2 regions of the Delftia sp. genome follow, and region 2 is predicted to be linked to the other one. Evidence: predicted binding sites of a transcription regulator. Region 2 holds the regulator's gene; the other holds the start of a gene.

Region 1 (9,925 bases), on a different contig from region 2:
GTGCTGGACGAGGCCGTATCGGCCCTGGACGTGACGGTGCAGGCGCAGATCCTGGCCCTGCTCGCCCAGCTGCAGCAGGACCTGGGGCTGACCTATCTCTTCATCTCGCACGACCTTGCCGTGGTGCGCCAGATCGCCGACACGGTATCGGTGCTGCGCGCGGGCCGGGTGGTGGACGCGGGCAGCGTGGAGGAGGTGTTCCAGCGCCCCACCAGCGACTACACACGCGAACTCATGGACGCCATTCCCGGCAAAAGGAGCATTGATTTTGTCCCTCACCCCGCCTGATACCAACCGTGGCCACGGCTCCCGCACCGGCCCGCGCCTGGGCTTCTTCAGCCGCCTGCTCGACGATGTGCCGGCCGGCGAACGCTACCGTCTGGTGGCCGAGCAGATCGCCCATGCCGAGGCCCACGGCTTCGACTCGGCCTGGGTGGCCCAGCACCATTTCCATGAAAGCGAGGGCGGCCTGCCCTCGCCCTTCGTCTTTCTCGCCCATGTGGCGGCGCGCACGCGGCGCATCCGCATCGGAACGGGCGTGATCACGCTGCCGCTGGAAAACGCGCTGCGCGTGGCCGAGGATGCGGCCGTGCTGGACCTGCTGACCGGCGGCCGCCTGGAAGTGGGCCTGGGCACGGGCGGCACGGCCGAATCCTTCGAGGCCTTTGGCGTGCAGGGCGCCGAGCGCGGCGCCGTCTTCGCGCGCAACTTCGGCGTGCTGCAGGACGCCTGGGCCGGGCGCGCGCTGGCCGGTGGCGTGCACCTGTACCCGGCCGCGCCGCAGCTGCTGGAGCGCGTCTGGCAGGCCACGTTCTCGGCCGAGGGCGGCGCGCGGGCCGGGGCCAACGGCGACGGCCTGATGCTGTCGCGCACCCAGCCACGGCCCGAAGGCGCGCCGCAGGCCACGCTGTCCGAGATCCAGAACCCCATCATCGACGCCTACCTCGCCCGCCTGCCCGCAGGGCGGGCGCCGCGCATCCTGGGCTCGCGCACGCTGTTCGTTGCCGACCGCCGAGACGAGGCGCTGCGCTGGGCCGAGGCCGGCCTGCGCCGCGTGGCCCGGCGCCATGCCGCCCAGCCCTCGCAGTGGGCGGCCCGCGTCGATCCGCAGGCGCCGCTGGCCGATCTCATCGCCGCCTACGACGTGCATGTGGGCACGCCCGACGAGGTCATCGCCTCGCTGCGCGCCGACACGGCGCTGGCGCGCGTGAGCGACATCGTCTTCCAGGTGCATTCCATCGACCCGCCGCACGACGCCATCCTGCGCTCCATCGAGCTGACGGCCGCCCATGTGGCACCAGCCCTGGGCTGGCGCCGTGCAGATCTGCAGGCACCCTCTTCCCTCCCCGCAGCCCGGGCCGGACTGCTGCAAGCCGCATGACCATGAACACCACCGTACAGCCCCGTTTTCCGGACGACGTCATCGACCACCTCGCCGGCATCACCCCCGGCAGCGCCCTGGACCGCGTGCGCCGCCACCGCACCGAGGCGCGCACGCAGGCCCAGCAGAGTTTTGCCGCCCTGTTCACGCCCGCCGAGCCCGTGCCCGGCACGGTCTCGCTGCGCGAGCGGCTGGCCCTGGCCGCCTTCACGGCCGGGCTGCATGGCGAGCCGCGCAGCGCCGCCTTCTATGCGAAGGCGCTGGCGGCCGAAGATGCGGAACTGGCTGCCGCCGTGGCATCCGAAGTCGTGCGGGGCCGTGCACAAAGCCTTCAGCCCGGCAGCGGCCCGCACGGGCCGTACGGCCGCTACCCGGCAGGCCCGCTGAGCCGCGAAGACCAGAGCGGCCCCGCCTATGCCGTGGACCCGGCCCATGCCGCGCTGCTGGGCGCGCGCCTGGCCGCGGCGCTGGCCCATGCGCACCTGCTGGCCTACCACCCGCGCGACGCCAGCGCCGGGGCCCTGCAGGCGCTGCAACAGGCGGGCTGGAGCGAGACGGACATCGTCATCGTGTCCCAGCTGGCGTCCTTCCTGTCCTTCCAGATCCGCGTGGTGGCGGGGCTGCGCGTGCTGGCTGCACGCCCCGCGTCCCCGGCAGCCCATCAACCCACCCTGCAAGCCCAGCCATGACCTCAACGAACTCCGCCGCTCCCCAGGTCTTCACCCAGGAACAGCTCGACTGGCTGCCATGGATTGAGCCGCTGGACGAAAGCGAGCTGACCGAACGCCACCATGCAGGCCTGGTCGATGCCTCACGCGCGCAGTCCCCCTACTTCCGCCTGCTGGCGCGCGACCCCGACACGCTGGGCGCACGCACGCGCACCGACAAGGACATCTTCTACAACCCCGACGCCGGCCTGCCGCGTGCCGAGCGAGAGCTGGCGGCCGCTGCCACTTCGCGCGCCAATGGCTGCATCTACTGCGCCTCGGTCCATGCGCGCTTTGCCACGCACTTCTCGCGCCGGGGCGGCGACGTGCAGCGCCTGCTCGACGAGGGTCCGGGCACGGACCTGGGGCCGCGCTGGAACGCCATCGTCACGGCGGCCGTGGCGCTGACCCAGACGCCGCCTGCGCTGGAGCCCGCCCACATCGATGCGCTGCGCGCCGCCGGCCTGGACGATGCCGCCATCTCCGATGTGCTGCACGGCACGGCCTTCTTCAACTGGGCCAACCGGCTCATGCTGTCGCTGGGCGAGCCACGGACCACCGCATGAGGGCTTTCGCCCTCACCACAGGCCCAGCAGCTTCCACCAGGCGCTGCCGACCACGGCAAAGACCAGCAGCTCGATCACGCACATGGCCGCGCCCACGCGCCACCAGTTGCCCAGCGTGACATAGCCGCTTCCGAAGATGATGGGCGAAGTGCCGGTGGCGTAGTGGGTCAGCGTCATCATGATGGCCGAGCCGGCCGTCATCATCAGCATGAAGGGCACGACATAGTCGGCAGGAATCAGCTGGGCGCCCACGGTCAGGAAGGCCAGCATCATGGCGCTGATGTGGGCCGTGGTGCTGGCGAACAGGTAGTGCGAGAACACGAACACGCCCACCAGGATGGCCGCCACCGGCAGCCAGTCCAGGCCGCTGGCGACGATGGCGTTCTTCATGCCCACCGCGAACCAGGACACCACGCCCAGCTTGTTGAGCTGCTCGGCCAGCATGACCAGGGCGCCGAACCACACCAGCGTGTCCCAGGCGCTTTTCTCGGACAGCACGTCATCCCAGTCGATGGTGCCCGTGATGATCAGCACGAACAGGCCCAGGAAGGCGACCACCGTCGGGTCCAGCGTGAAGGCAGGCCCGAACAGCATCTGCGGCACGTTGGCCCACAGCAGCAGCATCAGGCCGAAGGTGCCCAGCATCACGCGCTCCTTGCCCGACAGCGGCCCCATGCGTGCCATCTCGCTGCGCGCGTACTCCACGGCATTGGGCGTGGCCTTGAGTTCGGGAGGCGACAGCAGGTAGATCACCAGCGGCATCAGCAGCAGGCACAGCAGGCCCGGCAGCAGCATGTACAGCGCCCAGGTGGTCCAGCTCAGGTGCAGGGCCTGGCCCGTGGCCTTGGCCACGAAGTCCACCACCAGCGGATTGGGCGCCGTGGCGGTCAGGAACATGGCCGACGTGATGGGATTGGCGTGGTAGTTGACCAGCGCCAGATAGGTGCCCACCTTGCCCTGCGTACCCTTGGCCGGGTCCGACTCGAAGGCATTGGCGATGGACTTCATGATGGGGTGCACGATACCGCCGCCGCGCGCCGTGTTGCTGGGCGTGAACGGTGCCAGCACCAGCTCGCAGATCGCCAGGCCGTAGCCGATGCCGATGGTCCGCTTGCCCAGCAGCGCGATGAACATCAGTCCGATGCGGTTGCCCAGCCCCGTCTTCTTGAGGCCGCGCGAGATCAGGATGGCCACCACGATCAACCAGATCAGCGGGCTGGAAAAGCTGCTCAGCGCATCGGTGACTGCGCCCTTGGACGAGCCTGACGTGACCTGGGACAGCGAGACGATCACGATGGCCATCAAGGCCATCACGCCAATGGGCATGACCTTGAGGATGATGGCCACGATGGTGGTCAGGAAAATGGCCACCAGCTGCCAGGCCTTGGGCGTCAGCCCCTCGGGCACGGGCACCAGCAGCAGCCCGAACAGCACGGCGGTGGCGATCAGCGCCGGCACCAGCCGGAACGGCACGGCCGACTTGAAGTAGCGGAACAGCGAGGCAATCTTCTCGAGCATGTGGATCCTTTGCGTTGCCGGAGCGGCGCCGAGAGAGCATGGCCTGCCGGGAGCAAAAGCCCACCAGCCTGCACGGGCACTGGCGGCCGCGCCGCATGACTGACATCATGATGCAGTGCAGCATGAGCCCGGCTTCCAGCGGGCGCCTGCGCCACCGAAGTTTGACAGGCATCAAGGCCGGGCCAGTAAACCTGGCGACCCAGGCCACCGAGCCCCGCTCACATGACAGCATCCCCAGACCGGGTGCCTTTCGCCCCGGTGTACCCATGCAGTGAAAAAAGGAGAAAAGCCGACATGCCAGCCAACCGATTCTTGCCCGAGGAATGGGAATGCCGGCTCCAGGAGATCGACCTGGAGATCGCCCGCCACGCCGTCATCTGCAAGATCCCGCTGCTGCAGGCCGGCGTGGTGGAGCGCGTGCTGGCCGATGACGCCAGCGTCTGCGGCGGCGACCACGAGGCCGCTTTCAAGACCCTGCGCGGCCTCTTGTACATGCACTACACCGAGCTGCTGCACATCAGCGAGGTGCTCAGCCCCGATGCCGCCCAGGAAATCGCCCACCGCGTGCGCCTGCGGCTGGGCCAGCGCATCGGCAACCAGCTGGGCGGCTGATGCTGGGCTGTCTGCCTGGCCTTTGCCCTGGCGCGAGGGCATGAAAAAAGGGCTACGACAGTTGTCGTAGCCCTTTTCAATTTGGTTGCGCGAGAAGGATTTGAACCTCCGACCTTTGGGTTATGAGCCCAACGAGCTACCAGACTGCTCCATCGCGCGGTATTCCAAAATTATAGCAGATTATTCAGCTGCCTTGGCTTCGGCGGCGCCTTCTTCAGCGCGCTCGACCAGTTCCACGAAGGCCATGGGGGCGTTGTCGCCCACGCGGAAGCCCATCTTCAGGATACGGGTGTAGCCACCAGGACGCTTTGCGAAGCGGGGGCCCAGCTCGTTGAAGAGCTTGGTCACGCTGTCGCGGTCGCGCAGGCGGTCGAATGCCAGGCGGCGGTTGGCAACGGTGTCGACCTTGGCCAGGGTGATCATGGGCTCGATCACGCGGCGCAGTTCCTTGGCCTTGGGAACGGTGGTCTTGATGGCTTCGTGCTCGATGAGCGAATTCATCATGTTCTTCAGCATCGCCAGGCGGTGCGAAGAGGTGCGATTGAGTTTGCGGAGGCCGTGACCGTGACGCATGGTGCTTTATTCCTAAAATATGTAATTAGGGCTTGCGCAAACAAGGATACAAGCCTGGACCCGTTACCGGATCTGCAGCTTGCCTCAACCGAATTTGCGCAAGTTGTTGATTAATTCGGGCAGCCGTATCAGGTACTGCCCGAGGCACTGAGGCTCTCCAAAAAGGAGAGCCCGCAATTATAGCGCTTAGCGCTTTTCCAGGCCAGCAGGCGGCCAGTTCTCCAGCTTCATGCCCAGCGTCAGACCGCGGGAAGCCAGGACTTCCTTGATCTCGTTGAGCGACTTGCGACCCAGGTTGGGGGTCTTGAGCAGCTCGTTTTCGGTACGCTGGATCAGGTCGCCGATGTAGTAGATGTTCTCTGCCTTGAGGCAGTTGGCCGAACGCACGGTGAGTTCCAGCTCGTCCACGGGACGCAGCAAGATGGGATCAAAGGCGGTTGCGGCACCACGGCCACCGGCCGGAGCATCGAAGACGCTGGCGATATCGCCGCCGTCCAGCTGAGCGAACACGGCGAGCTGTTCCACCAGGATCTTGGCGGAGGCGCGCACGGCATCCTCGGCAGTGATCGCACCATTGGTTTCGATCTCCACCACCAGCTTGTCGAGGTCGGTGCGTTGTTCAACGCGGGCCGATTCGACGGCGTAGCTCACGCGCTTGACGGGCGAGAACGAAGCGTCCAGCACGATACGGCCGATCGACTTCGTGGACTCGTCGCCATAGCGGCGCACGTTGCCGGGCACATAGCCGCGGCCCTTCTCGACCTTGATCTGCATGTCCAGCTTGCCGCCTTGCGACAGGTTGGCGATGACATGATCAGGGTTGATGATTTCCACGTCGTGGGGCGTCTGGATGTCGCGCGCCGTCACGACGCCTTCGCCATCCTTGCGCAGGGAGAGCGTGACCTCGTCGCGGTTGTGCAGCTTGAACACCACACCCTTGAGGTTCAGCAGGATGTTGACCACATCTTCCTGGACACCGTCAATGGACGAGTACTCGTGCAACACACCAGCAATCGTCACTTCCGTCGCTGCGTAACCCACCATGGACGAGAGCAGGACACGGCGCAGGGCATTGCCCAGCGTATGGCCGTAGCCACGCTCAAACGGCTCCAGAACAACTTTGGCGCGATTGTGGCCAAGCTGCTCGACATTGATCGTCTTGGGCTTCAGCAAATTGGTTTGCATGCAGACTTCCTCTCAATACCCCCGGCTCGTTACACCGGTAAGGCTGGTGAAGCACCCCAGCGCGATGCCTCGCGGCTGGGGGACGGTTTTACAGAAATGTCGCTGCGCGGAATTAACGCGAGTACAACTCAACGATCAGGGATTCGTTGATGTCTGCACCGAACTCGTCGCGGTCAGGCGACTTCTTGAACGTGCCTTCAGCCTTGTCGGCCGACACTTCCACCCATGCGGGGAAACCGACTTGACCAGCCAGTTGCAGGGCTTCGACGATGCGGGCCTGCTTCTTGGACTTTTCACGCACGGCGACCACGTCACCCACCTTCACCATGTAGGAAGGGATGTTGACGGATTGGCCGTTGACCGTGATGGCCTTGTGCGACACCAGCTGACGCGCTTCCGAGCGGGTCGAGCCGAAGCCCATGCGGTACACCACGTTGTCCAGACGCGACTCCAGCAGCGACAGCAGATTGGCACCGGTGTTGCCCTTCTTCTTGTCGGCGGCTTCGAAGTAGCGGCGGAATTGCTTTTCCAGCACGCCGTACATGCGCTTGACCTTCTGCTTTTCACGCAGCTGCAGGCCGAAGTCGGAAGTACGCTGACCGGAAGTGCGGCCGTGCTGACCGGGCTTGGTGTCGAACTTGGACTTGTCGGCGATCGAGCGACGTGCGCTCTTCAGGAACAGGTCAGTGCCTTCACGGCGGGAGAGTTTGGCCTTGGGGCCGATATAGCGTGCCACTTGATTTCCTTTGTGTCATCTGCCGTGCACAAGCACGGGAGCCGCCCGCGATGTTACACATCTGGGCGGCGGTGGGCTTGGTGAAAAAGCTTAGATACGACGGCGCTTTTGAGGGCGGCAGCCGTTGTGGGGAACCGGCGTCACGTCCGCGATGGAAGTGATGCGGATGCCCAGGGCGCCCAGGGCGCGAACCGAGGATTCACGGCCGGGACCGGGACCCTTGATTTCGACGTCCAGGTTCTTGATGCCCTGTTCGATGGCAGCACGACCAGCCACTTCCGAAGCCACCTGGGCAGCAAAGGGAGTCGACTTGCGCGAACCCTTGAAGCCCTGGCCACCCGACGAGGCCCACGACAGAGCGTTGCCTTGGCGGTCGGTGATGGTGATGATCGTGTTGTTGAACGAAGCGTGCACGTGGGCAATGCCGTCCGAAATGTTCTTACGGACTTTCTTGCGAACGCGCTGTGCAGCGTTGTTTGCGGGAGACTTAGCCATAGTGATCTTTCAATCTCTTTATTTCTTCAAAGCCGCGGCACCCTTGCGCGGACCCTTGCGGGTACGTGCATTCGTGCGGGTACGTTGACCACGCATGGGCAGGCCACGACGATGACGGAAACCGCGATAGCAACCGATGTCCATCAAACGCTTGATGTTCATCGTTGTTTCGCGACGCAGATCACCTTCCAGAGTCAGGGAAGTCAGCTGATCACGGATCTTTTCCAGATCACCGTCAGTCAGTTCCTTGATTTTCTTGGAATATGCGATGCCAGCGGCTTCGCAGATCTTGCGTGCAGTGGTGCGACCGATCCCATAGATAGCGGTCAGGCCGATTTCAGCGTGCTGATGCGGCGGGATGTTAATGCCAGCGATACGTGCCATTATTCGTCCTCAAACTTTCCTATCAACCCTGGCGCTGCTTGTGGCGCTGGTCCGTGCAGATCACTCGCACCACACCCTTGCGGCGGATGATCTTGCAGTTACGGCAGATTTTTTTGACCGAAGCCGAAACTCTCATTTCATTCTCCTAAAACTCTACATCCGTTACGGCCTATCGACCGGGAAACATGCCCGCGATGGATAGATCGAATGGGCGTCTACTAACTCTTACTGGACCCGCCGGCACCGCCGGCCAGGCCCATCACTTAGTTCAATTGCCAAGTGTCGCTTTGAAGTTCGCCTTTTTGAGGAGCGATTCGTACTGTTGCGACATCATGTAGTTCTGCACCTGGGCCATGAAGTCCATGGTCACCACCACAATAATCAGCAGTGATGTACCACCGAAGTAGAACGGGACGTTGTACTTCAGGATCAGGAACTCGGGCAACAAGCACACGAATGTGATGTACACCGCACCAGCCAGGGTCAGGCGAACCAGGATCTTGTCAATGTAGCGGGCCGTCTGGTCACCGGGACGGATCCCGGGGATGAAGGCACCACTCTTCTTCAGGTTGTCGGCGGTTTCCCGGCTGTTGAACACCAGGGCCGTGTAGAAGAAGCAGAAGAAGATGATGGCGGTGGCGTAGAGCATCACATAGATCGGCTGACCGGGGGTCAGCGTGCTAGCAATGTCCTTCAGCCAGCGCATGGATTCCCCTGCACTGAACCAGTTCACAACGGTCGCCGGCAGCAAGATGATCGAGGAAGCGAAGATGGGAGGAATGACCCCCGCCATGTTCAGCTTCAGCGGCAAGTGCGAAGACTGACCGCCATACACCTTGTTACCCACCTGACGACGCGCATAGTTCACCAGGATCTTGCGCTGTCCCCGCTCGACAAACACGACGAAGTACGTCACGGCTGCCACCACGAGAACGATGAAGATCGCGGCCAGGATGCTCATGGCACCGGTGCGCACCAGCTCCAGCAGACCACCGATGGAGCTCGGCAGACCTGCGGCGATACCTCCAAAGATGAGGATCGAGATGCCGTTGCCCAGACCACGTTCCGTGATCTGTTCACCGAGCCACATCAGGAACATGGTGCCGGCCGTCAGGCTGACCACCGCCGTGAGGCGGAAGCCGAAACCGGGGCTCAGAACCAGACCTGCGGAGCTTTCCAGAGCCACGGCAATTCCCAGGGACTGAAAAATCGCCAGGCCCAGAGTGCCATAGCGGGTGTACTGGGTGATCTTGCGACGACCCGATTCACCTTCCTTTTTCAGCTGCTCGAATGTAGGGACCACATAGGTCATGAGCTGCATGATGATCGATGCCGAGATGTACGGCATGATCCCCAGTGCGAACACCGTGAAGCGCGACAGCGCCCCACCCGAGAACATGTTGAACAGATTGAGAATGCCGCCCTGCTGGCCATTGAACAGCTGCTGCAGCTGCGCTGGATCGATGCCCGGCACGGGGATATGAGCCCCGATGCGGTAAACGACCAGCGCGAGCAACAGAAAAACCAGACGGCGGCGAAGATCGCCGAATTTTCCGGTTTTTGCAATTTGAGCTGCGCTAGTAGCCACGGATGTCTTCTTTCAGATCATTAATCAGGCGATGCTGCCGCCGGCAGCTTCGATGGCAGCCTTGGCGCCGGCGGTAGCGCCGATGCCGTTGAGCTTGACAGCCTTGCTGATTTCACCGCTCTTGATGATCTTGACCACCTTTGCGATTTCACCAACCAGACCGGCTTGCTTCAGAGCTGC
Region 2 (9,925 bases):
GGTTCTGACTATGGACATTCTCTATTTACTGATCCCGCTGTCGGTGGTGCTTGTGCTCGCCATCCTCGCGGCCCTGTGGTGGGCCGTCTATCGCGGGCAATTCGAGAGCGTGGAACAAGAGGGCGAACGCATTCTTCGGGACGATTGACGTGGGTCAACACGCCCGACAGCGAAGAAAGTAACACTTTGATAGCAATCTAAGGGGTGCACGATGGATAGTTCAAATAACAACGCTGTCTATTACGACGATACCGTCGTAAGGCAGTTCTCTATCATGGCCGTCGTCTGGGGAGTGGTGGGCATGGCTGTCGGGGTGTTGATCGCCTCGCAGCTGGCCTGGCCGGAACTCAACTTCGGCATTCCATGGCTGAGCTACGGACGCCTGCGTCCGCTGCACACGAACGCCGTGATCTTTGCCTTTGGCGGATCGGCGCTGTTCGCAACCAGCTACTACGTGGTGCAGCGCACCTGCCAGACGCGGCTGTTCATGCCCAAGCTGGCCAGCCTGACTTTCTGGGGCTGGCAGATCGTCATTCTCGCCGCCGCGATCAGCCTGCCGCTGGGCTACACCCAGGGCAAGGAGTACGCCGAGCTGGAGTGGCCGATCGACCTGCTGATCGCCGTGACCTGGGTCTCGTATGCCATCGTGTTCTTCGGAACCATCGGCATCCGCAAGGTCCGTCACATCTATGTGGCCAACTGGTTCTTCGGCGCCTTCATCATCGCCGTGGCGCTGCTGCACATCGTCAACAGCGCGGCCATTCCGGCCGGCTGGATGAAGAGCTACTCGGCCTACGCCGGCGTGCAGGATGCCATGGTGCAGTGGTGGTACGGCCATAACGCCGTGGGCTTCTTCCTGACCGCAGGCTTCCTGGGCATGATGTATTACTTCATTCCCAAGCAGGCTGGCCGTCCGGTCTACAGCTACCGCCTGTCCATCGTCCACTTCTGGGCGCTGATCTTCACCTACATGTGGGCGGGTCCTCACCACCTGCACTACACCGCGCTGCCCGACTGGACGCAGTCCGTGGGCATGGTGTTCTCGCTGATCCTGCTGGCTCCCAGCTGGGGCGGCATGATCAACGGCGTGATGACGCTGTCGGGCGCATGGCACAAGCTGCGCGACGACCCCATCCTGCGCTTCCTGATCGTGTCGCTGTCGTTCTACGGCATGTCCACGTTCGAAGGTCCGATGATGTCCATCAAGACCGTCAACGCGCTGTCGCACTACACGGACTGGACCGTGGGCCACGTTCACTCGGGCGCCCTGGGCTGGGTGGGCCTGATCACCATGGGCTCGCTGTACTACCTGATCCCGCGCCTGTTCGGCAAGACCAAGATGCACTCGGTGGGCGCCATCGAGCTGCACTTCTGGATGGCCACCATCGGCATCGTGCTGTACATCGCCGCGATGTGGATCGCCGGTGTGATGCAGGGCCTGATGTGGCGCGCCGTCAATCCCGATGGCACGCTGACCTACACCTTCGTCGAAAGCGTCAAGGCCAGCTATCCGTTCTACGTGATCCGCGTGGCCGGTGGCCTGCTGTACCTGGGCGGCATGCTGGTCATGCTGTGGAACACCTGGAAGACCGCGATCTCCGGCCGTTCCGTGAAGGTGGCCGTGCCTGCTGTCGTGGCCCACGCCTGAGCGTCTAGGAGCATTACTCATGTCCGATCACAACCATAGCGCTCCCAAGAGCTTTTCCCACGAGAAGGTGGAAACCAACAATTTCCTGCTGATCGTGCTGACCCTGCTGGTGGTCGCCGTCGGCGGCCTGGTGGAAATCGTTCCGCTGTTCTTCCAGAAGTCGACCACGGAAGCGGTGGCGGGCCTCAAGCCCTACACGCCGCTGCAGCTGATGGGCCGCGACGTCTATCTGCGCGAGGGCTGCTACAACTGCCACTCGCAGATGATCCGCCCCTTCCGCGCCGAGACCATGCGCTACGGCCACTACTCGGTGGCGGGCGAGTTCGTCTACGACCACCCCTTCCAGTGGGGTTCCAAGCGCACGGGTCCCGACCTGCACCGCGTGGGCGGCAAGTACAGCGACGAATGGCACCGCATCCACCTGAACAACCCGCGCGACGTGGTGCCCGAGTCCAACATGCCTGCCTACTCCTGGCTGGAGAAGAACAAGGTGGATGACACCGTGGTCGCCCAGCACATGAGCGCGCTGCGCAAGGTGGGCGTGCCCTACAGCGACGAGGAAATCAGCGGCGCCGCCGAGCAGGTCAAGGGCAAGACGGAAATGGACGCCGTCATCGCCTACCTGCAGGTGCTGGGCCGTTCGGTCAAGTAAAGGAGAGCGACATGGACATCACCACCATGCGCATCGTGGCCACGCTGGCCTCTCTGGCCTGCTTCATCGGTATCTGGTGGTGGGCGTTCGCCCGCCGCAACCAGGCCCGTTTCGAAGAGGCCGCCCAGCTGCCGTTCGAGCAAGACTGAGTCCCTCCACCAGAACGAGAACTTCCCATGAGCGATTTCGTAAACAACTTCTGGTCGATCTATGTCACGGCGATCACGCTGGGCGGCATCATCGGCTGCCTGCTGCTGCTGTATCTCACCGCACGCAAGAAGGTGGTCCCGTCGGCCGACAACACCACGGGCCACGTCTGGGACGAGGACCTGCGCGAGCTGAACAACCCCATGCCCAAGTGGTGGATGTGGCTGTTCATCATCACCTCGGTGTTCGGCTTCGCCTACCTGGCGGCCTATCCGGGCCTGGGCTCGTTCGCGGGCAAGCTGGGCTGGACGCAGCTGGGCGCCTATGAAAACGAGATGGCCAAGGCCCGCGCGGACCTGGAGCCGCTGTACGCCAAGTTCACGAGCATGAGCACCGAAGACATGGCCAAGGACCCCCAGGCCATGGCCATCGGCGAGCGCCTGTTCATGAACAACTGCGCGCAGTGCCACGGCTCGGATGCACGCGGCGGCAAGAGCTTCCCCAACCTGACCGATGGCGACTGGCTGCATGGCGGCACGCCCGACAAGATCAGGGAAACCATCACGGCGGGCCGCATCGGCATCATGCCTCCCATGGCCGCTGCCGTCGGCACGCCCGATGATGTGCGCAACCTCTCGCACTATGTGCTGAGCCTGTCGGGCAGCCCGCACGACTCGCTCAAGGCTTCGCTGGGCAAGTCCAAGTTCACGGCCTGCGCCGCCTGCCATGGCATGGACGGCAAGGGCAACCAGGCCCTGGGCGCGCCCAACCTGACCGATGACATCTGGCTGCACGGCTGGGGCGAGGCCGCCATCACGGCCATGATCAACAACGGCAAGCACAACGAGATGCCTGCCCAGAAGGACAAGCTGACCGAGGCGCAGATCGCGGTGCTTGCCTCCTATGTCTGGGGCATGTCGCACAAAGACGGCGCAGTCCGTCAATAAGGACAGGGGGCGGCGCTGCGGCGCCGCCTTTTTGCCTTTTGAGTTTTCAGATATTCCAAAAAACCAAGGAACCCACCATGAAGCCCGAGAACGGGGATGATGCCGGGAAGCCTCCCCGCAAAGTCATTCCGATCACGCCTGCCGACCCGGACCCGAGCCAGCTGGTGTCGATGTTCGAGTCCGAGAAGAAGGTCTACCCGCGCTCCATCAGCGGTGTCTTCGCACGCTGGCGATGGGCTCTGGTGTTTCTCACCCAACTGGTTTTCTATGGCCTGCCCTGGCTGGAATGGGGGCAGCGCCAGATGGTGCTGTTCGACCTGGGTGCGCGGCGCTTTTACCTGTTCGGGCTGGTGCTGTACCCGCAGGATTTCATCTACCTGGCGGGCCTGCTGATCATCTCGGCGCTGGCGCTGTTCCTGTTCACGGCCGTGGCCGGTCGCCTGTGGTGCGGCTTTTCCTGCCCGCAGACGGTCTACACCGAAATCTTCATGTGGGTGGAGCGCAAGGTCGAGGGCGACCGCAGTGCGCGCATGCGCCTGGACAAGAACGGCTGGACCTTTGAAAAGCTCTGGAAGAAGTCGCTCAAGCAGTTGCTGTGGATTGTCATTGCCCTGTGGACCGGCTTCACCTTCGTGGGCTACTTCGTGCCCATCCGCGAGCTGGGCGGCGAGCTGCTGGCGCTGCAGGGCAGCTGGCAGGTCTTCTGGGTGCTGTTCTACGGCTTCGCCACCTATGGCAACGCCGGCTACATGCGCGAGCAGGTCTGCAAGTACATGTGCCCCTATGCGCGCTTTCAGAGCGCCATGTTCGACCGCGACACCATGATCGTCAGCTACGACACGGGCCGGGGCGAGCCGCGCGCGCCTCGCACCAAGAAGGTGGACTACAAGGCCCAGGGCCTGGGCGACTGTATCGACTGCAAGATGTGCGTGCAGGTCTGCCCCGTGGGCATCGACATCCGCAACGGCCTGCAGTACGAATGCATAGGCTGCGGTCTGTGCATAGACGCCTGCAATTCCATCATGGACAAGATGGAGTATCCGCGCGGCCTCATCCGGCTGACCACGCAGAACGCCATGGCCGGCCTGTGGCGGCGGGCCCAGGTGCTGCGCCGCATCTTCCGTCCGCGCGTGCTGGTCTACTCGGCCGTGCTGATCGGCCTGAGCATGGCCATGATCGTGAGCCTGGCGCTGCGCCAGTCGGTCAAGGTCGACGTGATACGCGACCGGGCGTCGCTGTCGCGCATCGTCGCGGGCGGCAAGCTGGAAAATGTCTACCGCCTGCAGATCATGAATGCCACCGAGCAGGCCCAGCGCTACCGCATCAGCGCCCATGGCCTCGACGGGCTGGAGCTGGCGTCCGAGCAGGAGGTCGAGGTCGGCCCGGCCGAGACGCGCGGCATTGCGGCGCGGCTGCAGATTCCCTACGGTTCCGCCGAGCCGGGCTCGCACACCGTATTCTTCGATATCGATGCCGTGCATTCAGGCGCGGGACGCGCGTCCGAAAAGGCCGTCTTCCTGGTGCCCCGGTGATATGTCTGGCCGGCGCCGCCCAGGCTGCGCCGGCTGTTTGAAAGAAAGAGGTTATCCATGTCTTCCAGTCCCGCAGTCTCCGCGCCCGCCACGGCCCCTTCGCATCCGGACGCCGGCAAGCCCTGGTGGAAGTTCGCCCATGTCTGGCTCGTGGTGGCCGGCCCGGCCGCCGTCGTGGTGGCTGGCGTGGTCACGGCCGTCATTGCGATCAATGGCGCCGATCCCGTGATCGATCCTGACTATTACCGCAATGGCATCACCATCAACGAGCGTGCCGATGGCGTGCGCGAAGTGCCCAAGAGCCTGGCGCCCGCGGTCACCGGCCGCAACCACGCGGCCACGCCCGCGCAGGACCATCCCACGGACCGCTGAACGCAGGAAAATGCCGTGCACAAGGCCGCAGTCGCGGCCTTTTTGCATGGTGGATGGCATCTCCAGCATGCGCGAGGGCCAAGGGTTTCCTACAGGCAGTGCAGGGTGCGCAGGGCTTGGCACGGTGCGAGGGCGGCGCGCACAATGAAAGCCACCCCTCGACAGCTCAAGGAGATCGCTGATGTTGGCCCAACGCTGGATGTGGATTGCCTGGCCGGCCTTTCTGGCCGCCGCCGTGATGGAGATGCTGGTATTCGCCTTCGTGGACCCGCTGGAGCTGCACTGGCTCGGCGACCTGGGCTGGTCGCGGCAGGGAATCTACACGCTGGCCTTCTTCGCCTTCTGGGGCGTGACCATGCTGTCCAGCCTCATGACCACCATGCTGGGACGCTCCACGCACGATCTCAACGACGGCGTGGTCTCCGAGCCGGACCCAAATCTGGCCATGCAGGGCCTGGGGCGCGATTGAACCTGCGTGCACTGCAATGGCAATGAACAAGGCCCGCGATCGCGGGCCCTGTTCATTGCCGGGGGGCGGGGCCTTGCGGCGTCACTGGCACTGCTGGCTGTTGACGATGCGCTTGAGCGCGTCCGTGTCCAGGATGCGCAGATGGCGCTGGCGCACCTCGATGATGTTTTCTTCGGCAAACTTCGAGAAGGTGCGGCTCACCGTCTCCAGCTTCAGGCCCAGGTAGCTGCCGATTTCCTCGCGCGTCATGCGCAGCACCAGTTCCGACTTGGAAAAGCCCCGGGCGTGGAGGCGCTGCACCAGGTTGAGCACGAAGGCGGCCAGGCGCTCCTCGGCACGCATGCTGCCCAGCAGCAGCATCACGCCATGCTCGCGCACGATCTCGCGGCTCATGACCTTGTGCACATGGTTTTGCAGGGCCGTGACCTCGCGCGACAGGTCCTCCAGCTTGTCGAAGGGCATGACGCAGACCTCGGCGTCTTCCAGCGCGACCGCATCGCAGGTGTGGTGGTCGTTGACGATGCCATCCAGGCCGATGATCTCGCCGGCCATCTGAAAGCCCGTGACCTGGTCGCGCCCGTCCTCGGTGGCCACGCAGGTCTTGAAGAAGCCCGTGCGGATGGCGTACAGCGAGGTGAAGGACTCACCGTTGCGAAACAGCAGGCCGCCGCGCTTGACCTTGCGGCGCGTGGCCACGATGTCGTCGATGCGCTGCATCTGCTCGGCATCCAGGCCCATGGGCATGCACAGCTCGCGCAGGTTGCAATTGGAACAGGATGCTTTGATGGTCTGAAGGTTCATGGAGTAAACATCAGCGGCGCAGCAGTGCGCCGGCGGTGACCTCGTGGATGGCGATGAGTTGGATCAAATTGTCGCAGCACTGCCGCGAACAACTCTTGATATGAGTCAAGGACGCGGCCAATGGGCTGCGGCACAGTGGACGACATTAGAGGAAAAAACCCATGACCGCTGTCACCCCAGAGCTGCTGCGTCGCTTCGACGTACCGGGGCCCCGATACACCTCGTTCCCCACGGCCGATCGTTTCGTGGAGGCTTTCGGTGCTGAAGACTATATCCTGGCACTTGAGCACCGCAAATCGAGTACCGCAGCGCGGGCCATGCCTTTGTCGCTGTATGTGCATGTGCCGTTCTGCGAGTCGCTGTGCTACTACTGCGCCTGCAACAAGATCGTGACGCGCCACCACGATCGCGCGGCCGTCTACCTGGACTACCTGGCGCGCGAGATGGCCTTGCACACGGCCCATTGCGGCAAGGGCCAGGCCGTCAGCCAGCTGCACCTGGGCGGCGGCACGCCCACCTTCTTCTCGGACGATGAACTGCGCACGCTGATGGCCCTGCTGCGCGAGCATTTCAAGCTGGAGCCGGGCGGCGAATACTCCATCGAGGTCGATCCGCGCACCGTCAGCGTCGAACGCCTGGCCGTGCTCAAGGAACTGGGCTTCAACCGCCTGAGCTTCGGCGTGCAGGACTTCGACGAACAGGTGCAGATCGCCGTGCACCGCGTGCAGCCGGCCGAGCAGGTGTTCGCGCTGGTGGCAGCGGCACGGCAGCTGGGCTTTGCCTCCATCAACGTGGACCTGATCTACGGTCTGCCCAAGCAGACGCCCGAGTCCTTCGAGCGCACGCTGGCCCAGGTCAATGCGCTGCGGCCCGACCGCATCGCGCTCTATGCCTATGCCCACCTGCCCGAGCGCTTCAAGCCGCAGCGGCGCATCGCGGCCGAGGACCTGCCCCAGGGCGCCGACAAGCTGGCCATGCTCTCGCGCTCCATCGCGGCCTTCATGGACGGCGGCTATGTCTACGTCGGCATGGACCACTTCGCCTTGCCCGAGGACGCGCTGGCCGTGGCCAAGCGCCAGGGCCGGCTGCATCGCAACTTCCAGGGCTACAGCACCCAGCCCGACTGCGACCTGATTGCGCTGGGCGTGTCGGCCATCGGCAAGGTGGGGGCCAGCTACAGCCAGAACGCCAAGACGCTGGAGGAGTACTACGACGCCATCGACGCCGGCCACCTGCCCGTGGTGCGCGGCCTGGCACTGTCGCGCGATGATCTGGTGCGGCGCGCCGTCATCATGGCCATCATGTGCCAGGGCGCCGTGCTGTTCGAGCCCATGGAGCAGGCCTGGCTGCTGGGCTTTCGCGAGTACTTCGCCCCCGAGCTGGCGGCGCTTCAGGACCTGCAGGCCAAGGGGCTGGTGCAGATCAGCGACGAGGGATTCCAGGTCACGCCCATGGGCTGGTACTTCGTGCGTGGCGTGGCCATGCTGTTTGACCGATATCTGCAGGCCGACAAGAACCGGGCGCGGTTTTCGAGGATCATCTAGGCCCCATGCTGTTGTCGCTGCTCTGGACCGCTTTGATCATGGGGCTCGTCGGCGGGCCCCATTGCCTTGCCATGTGCGCCGCGCCCTGCGGCGTGGTCACGGGCGGGGCGGGGCAGGGCACGGTACAGGGTGGTGGGCAGGTGGTCGCCGTCCATGGACTGCAAAGCCGGCTGTGGCTGCGCACGGCGCTGTTCCATGGCGGGCGGCTGGCCGGCTATGCCAGCCTGGGCGCTGCCTCGGCGCTGGCCATGGAAAGCCTGTCCTGGCTCACCAGCCAGACCACGGCGCTGCAGCCGTTCTGGACGCTGACCCATGTCGCCGTGATGGCCTGGGGCCTGGCCATGATGGTGCAGGCCCGCCAGCCCGCCTGGCTGGAGTCTGCGGGCCGCGCCGCCTGGCGGCGCGTGCAGCCCTGGGTGTCCGCCCCTGGCGGCACGCTGGCGGCGGGCTATGCCTGGGCGCTTATGCCCTGCGGACTGCTGTATTCGGCCGTGCTGGTCGCCGCGCTCAGCGGTGGCCCCTTGCAGGGCGCATCGGCCATGGCGGCCTTTGGCGTGGGCAGCGGGCTGTGGCTGGTGGCCGGCCCCTGGCTGTGGCGGCTGGGCCGCCAGCGCCTGAACGGCCTGCGTGCCGAATGGGGCACGCGGCTGGCCGGCCTGATGCTGGTGGGCGTGGCCGTGTGGGCGCTGTGGATGGACCTGATCTACAAGCCCAGTCTCTGGTGCCGATGAACAACAGCGGGGGACAGACTTGGTCCTGAGGGTCGCGGATTGCCTGCAAGGCCCTCAGAACTGGAGATAATGCCCGAATCATCGGCTTACATTTGCCGATTCCTTCAGCCTCGGGGCCGTTGCCGCGCGTGAACCATTCCGTCCTCATCGATATCCGAGACCTCCGTCCGGGCATGTTTGTCCAGCTCGATGTTGGATGGCTGAACCATCCCTTTCCGGTCAGCAGCTTCAAGATCACCTCCAGCGCACAGATCCAGACCCTGAAATCCCTGGGCCTGGAGGCGGTGCGCTGCGTTCCGCACAAAAGCGACGCCTGGCCGGCCGAGGTGCGCACTCCGCCGCCGCAGCCGCTGCCCGCTGTGGCGGCCGCCGCAGCCGAACCCGCCGAGGAACCTGCACCCGCAGCGCCGCTGCTGCTGTCCGTGCCCAACTGGCGCGGCCGGCTGGAGGACTGCAATGCGCGCTTTCAGAAGGTGGAGCGTGGCTATGTGGCCATCGAAACCACCCTTGCCAGCGCGCCCGAGCAGGCGCGCATGCCCACCGAAGCCCTGGTCGACGGCTGCCTGGCCGAACTGGCCGGCCCGCAGGACGTGGCGATTCACCTCCTGTCCGATGGCGTGGGCAGCAACCAGAGCGTGCATGCCGTCAACGTGACCGTGCTCGGCCTGCTGCTGGGCCGGGCCCTGGGCCTGGAGGCTGCGCTGCTGCGCGACCTGGGCCTGGCGGCGCTGCTGCACGATGCCGGCAAGCCGGTGGCCGGCGCCGAGGGCATGCACGGCCTGGCCCTGGAGTCTTCCGTGCCCGACGCGCTGCGCGACCGCTACGAGCGCCATGTGGGTGAATCGGTGGCCATCGCCATGCGCATGGGCCTGTCGGCCCAGGTCACCACCGCCATCGCACAGCACCATGAGTGGGCCGACGGCACGGGATTCCCGCTGAGCCTGGTGGCCGAGGACATGGAGCTCACGGGCCAGATCCTGGCCCTGGTCAACACCTATGACCGCCTGTGCAATCCCGGCGATGCGCAGACGCCGCACACGCCGCACGAGGCGCTGTCCATGCTGTTCAGCCGGCTGCGCGAC

Evidence for each region. Region 2 encodes FNR, which switches genes on or off when oxygen is low (the NO sensors DNR and NnrR bind a similar motif). Its sites were predicted from a motif close to TTGATNNNNATCAA; they were not measured.
Region 1: AC5I49_RS19815 (DASS family sodium-coupled anion symporter) is a predicted target of FNR. The motif match lies at 4,334-4,347, and genes of this name have one in related genera.

What each region holds. Positions count from the first base shown of each region.
Region 1 is NZ_JCABYI010000030.1:713,087-723,011, forward strand. It holds gene AC5I49_RS19795 (dipeptide ABC transporter ATP-binding protein) at 1-288, shown strand, start outside; gene AC5I49_RS19800 (putative FMN-dependent luciferase-like monooxygenase) at 269-1,381, shown strand; gene AC5I49_RS19805 (CMD domain protein) at 1,378-2,070, shown strand; gene AC5I49_RS19810 (alkylhydroperoxidase domain protein) at 2,067-2,654, shown strand; gene AC5I49_RS19815 (DASS family sodium-coupled anion symporter) at 2,667-4,172, opposite strand; gene AC5I49_RS19820 (hypothetical protein) at 4,467-4,784, shown strand; tRNA gene AC5I49_RS19825 (tRNA-Met) at 4,867-4,943, opposite strand; gene rplQ (50S ribosomal protein L17) at 4,965-5,357, opposite strand; gene AC5I49_RS19835 (DNA-directed RNA polymerase subunit alpha) at 5,544-6,542, opposite strand; gene rpsD (30S ribosomal protein S4) at 6,655-7,278, opposite strand; gene rpsK (30S ribosomal protein S11) at 7,369-7,773, opposite strand; gene rpsM (30S ribosomal protein S13) at 7,792-8,157, opposite strand; gene rpmJ (50S ribosomal protein L36) at 8,180-8,293, opposite strand; gene secY (preprotein translocase subunit SecY) at 8,426-9,745, opposite strand; gene rplO (50S ribosomal protein L15) at 9,770-9,925, opposite strand, start outside.
Region 2 is NZ_JCABYI010000009.1:196,478-206,402, forward strand. It holds gene AC5I49_RS07220 (heavy metal translocating P-type ATPase) at 1-8, shown strand, start outside; gene ccoS (cbb3-type cytochrome oxidase assembly protein CcoS) at 11-148, shown strand; gene ccoN (cytochrome-c oxidase, cbb3-type subunit I) at 212-1,648, shown strand; gene ccoO (cytochrome-c oxidase, cbb3-type subunit II) at 1,668-2,300, shown strand; gene AC5I49_RS07240 (cbb3-type cytochrome oxidase subunit 3) at 2,312-2,449, shown strand; gene ccoP (cytochrome-c oxidase, cbb3-type subunit III) at 2,477-3,394, shown strand; gene ccoG (cytochrome c oxidase accessory protein CcoG) at 3,472-4,926, shown strand; gene AC5I49_RS07255 (FixH family protein) at 4,984-5,298, shown strand; gene AC5I49_RS07260 (hypothetical protein) at 5,480-5,767, shown strand; gene fnr (fumarate/nitrate reduction transcriptional regulator Fnr) at 5,849-6,568, opposite strand; gene hemN (oxygen-independent coproporphyrinogen III oxidase) at 6,730-8,112, shown strand; gene AC5I49_RS07275 (sulfite exporter TauE/SafE family protein) at 8,118-8,843, shown strand; gene AC5I49_RS07280 (cyclic di-GMP phosphodiesterase) at 9,017-9,925, shown strand, end outside.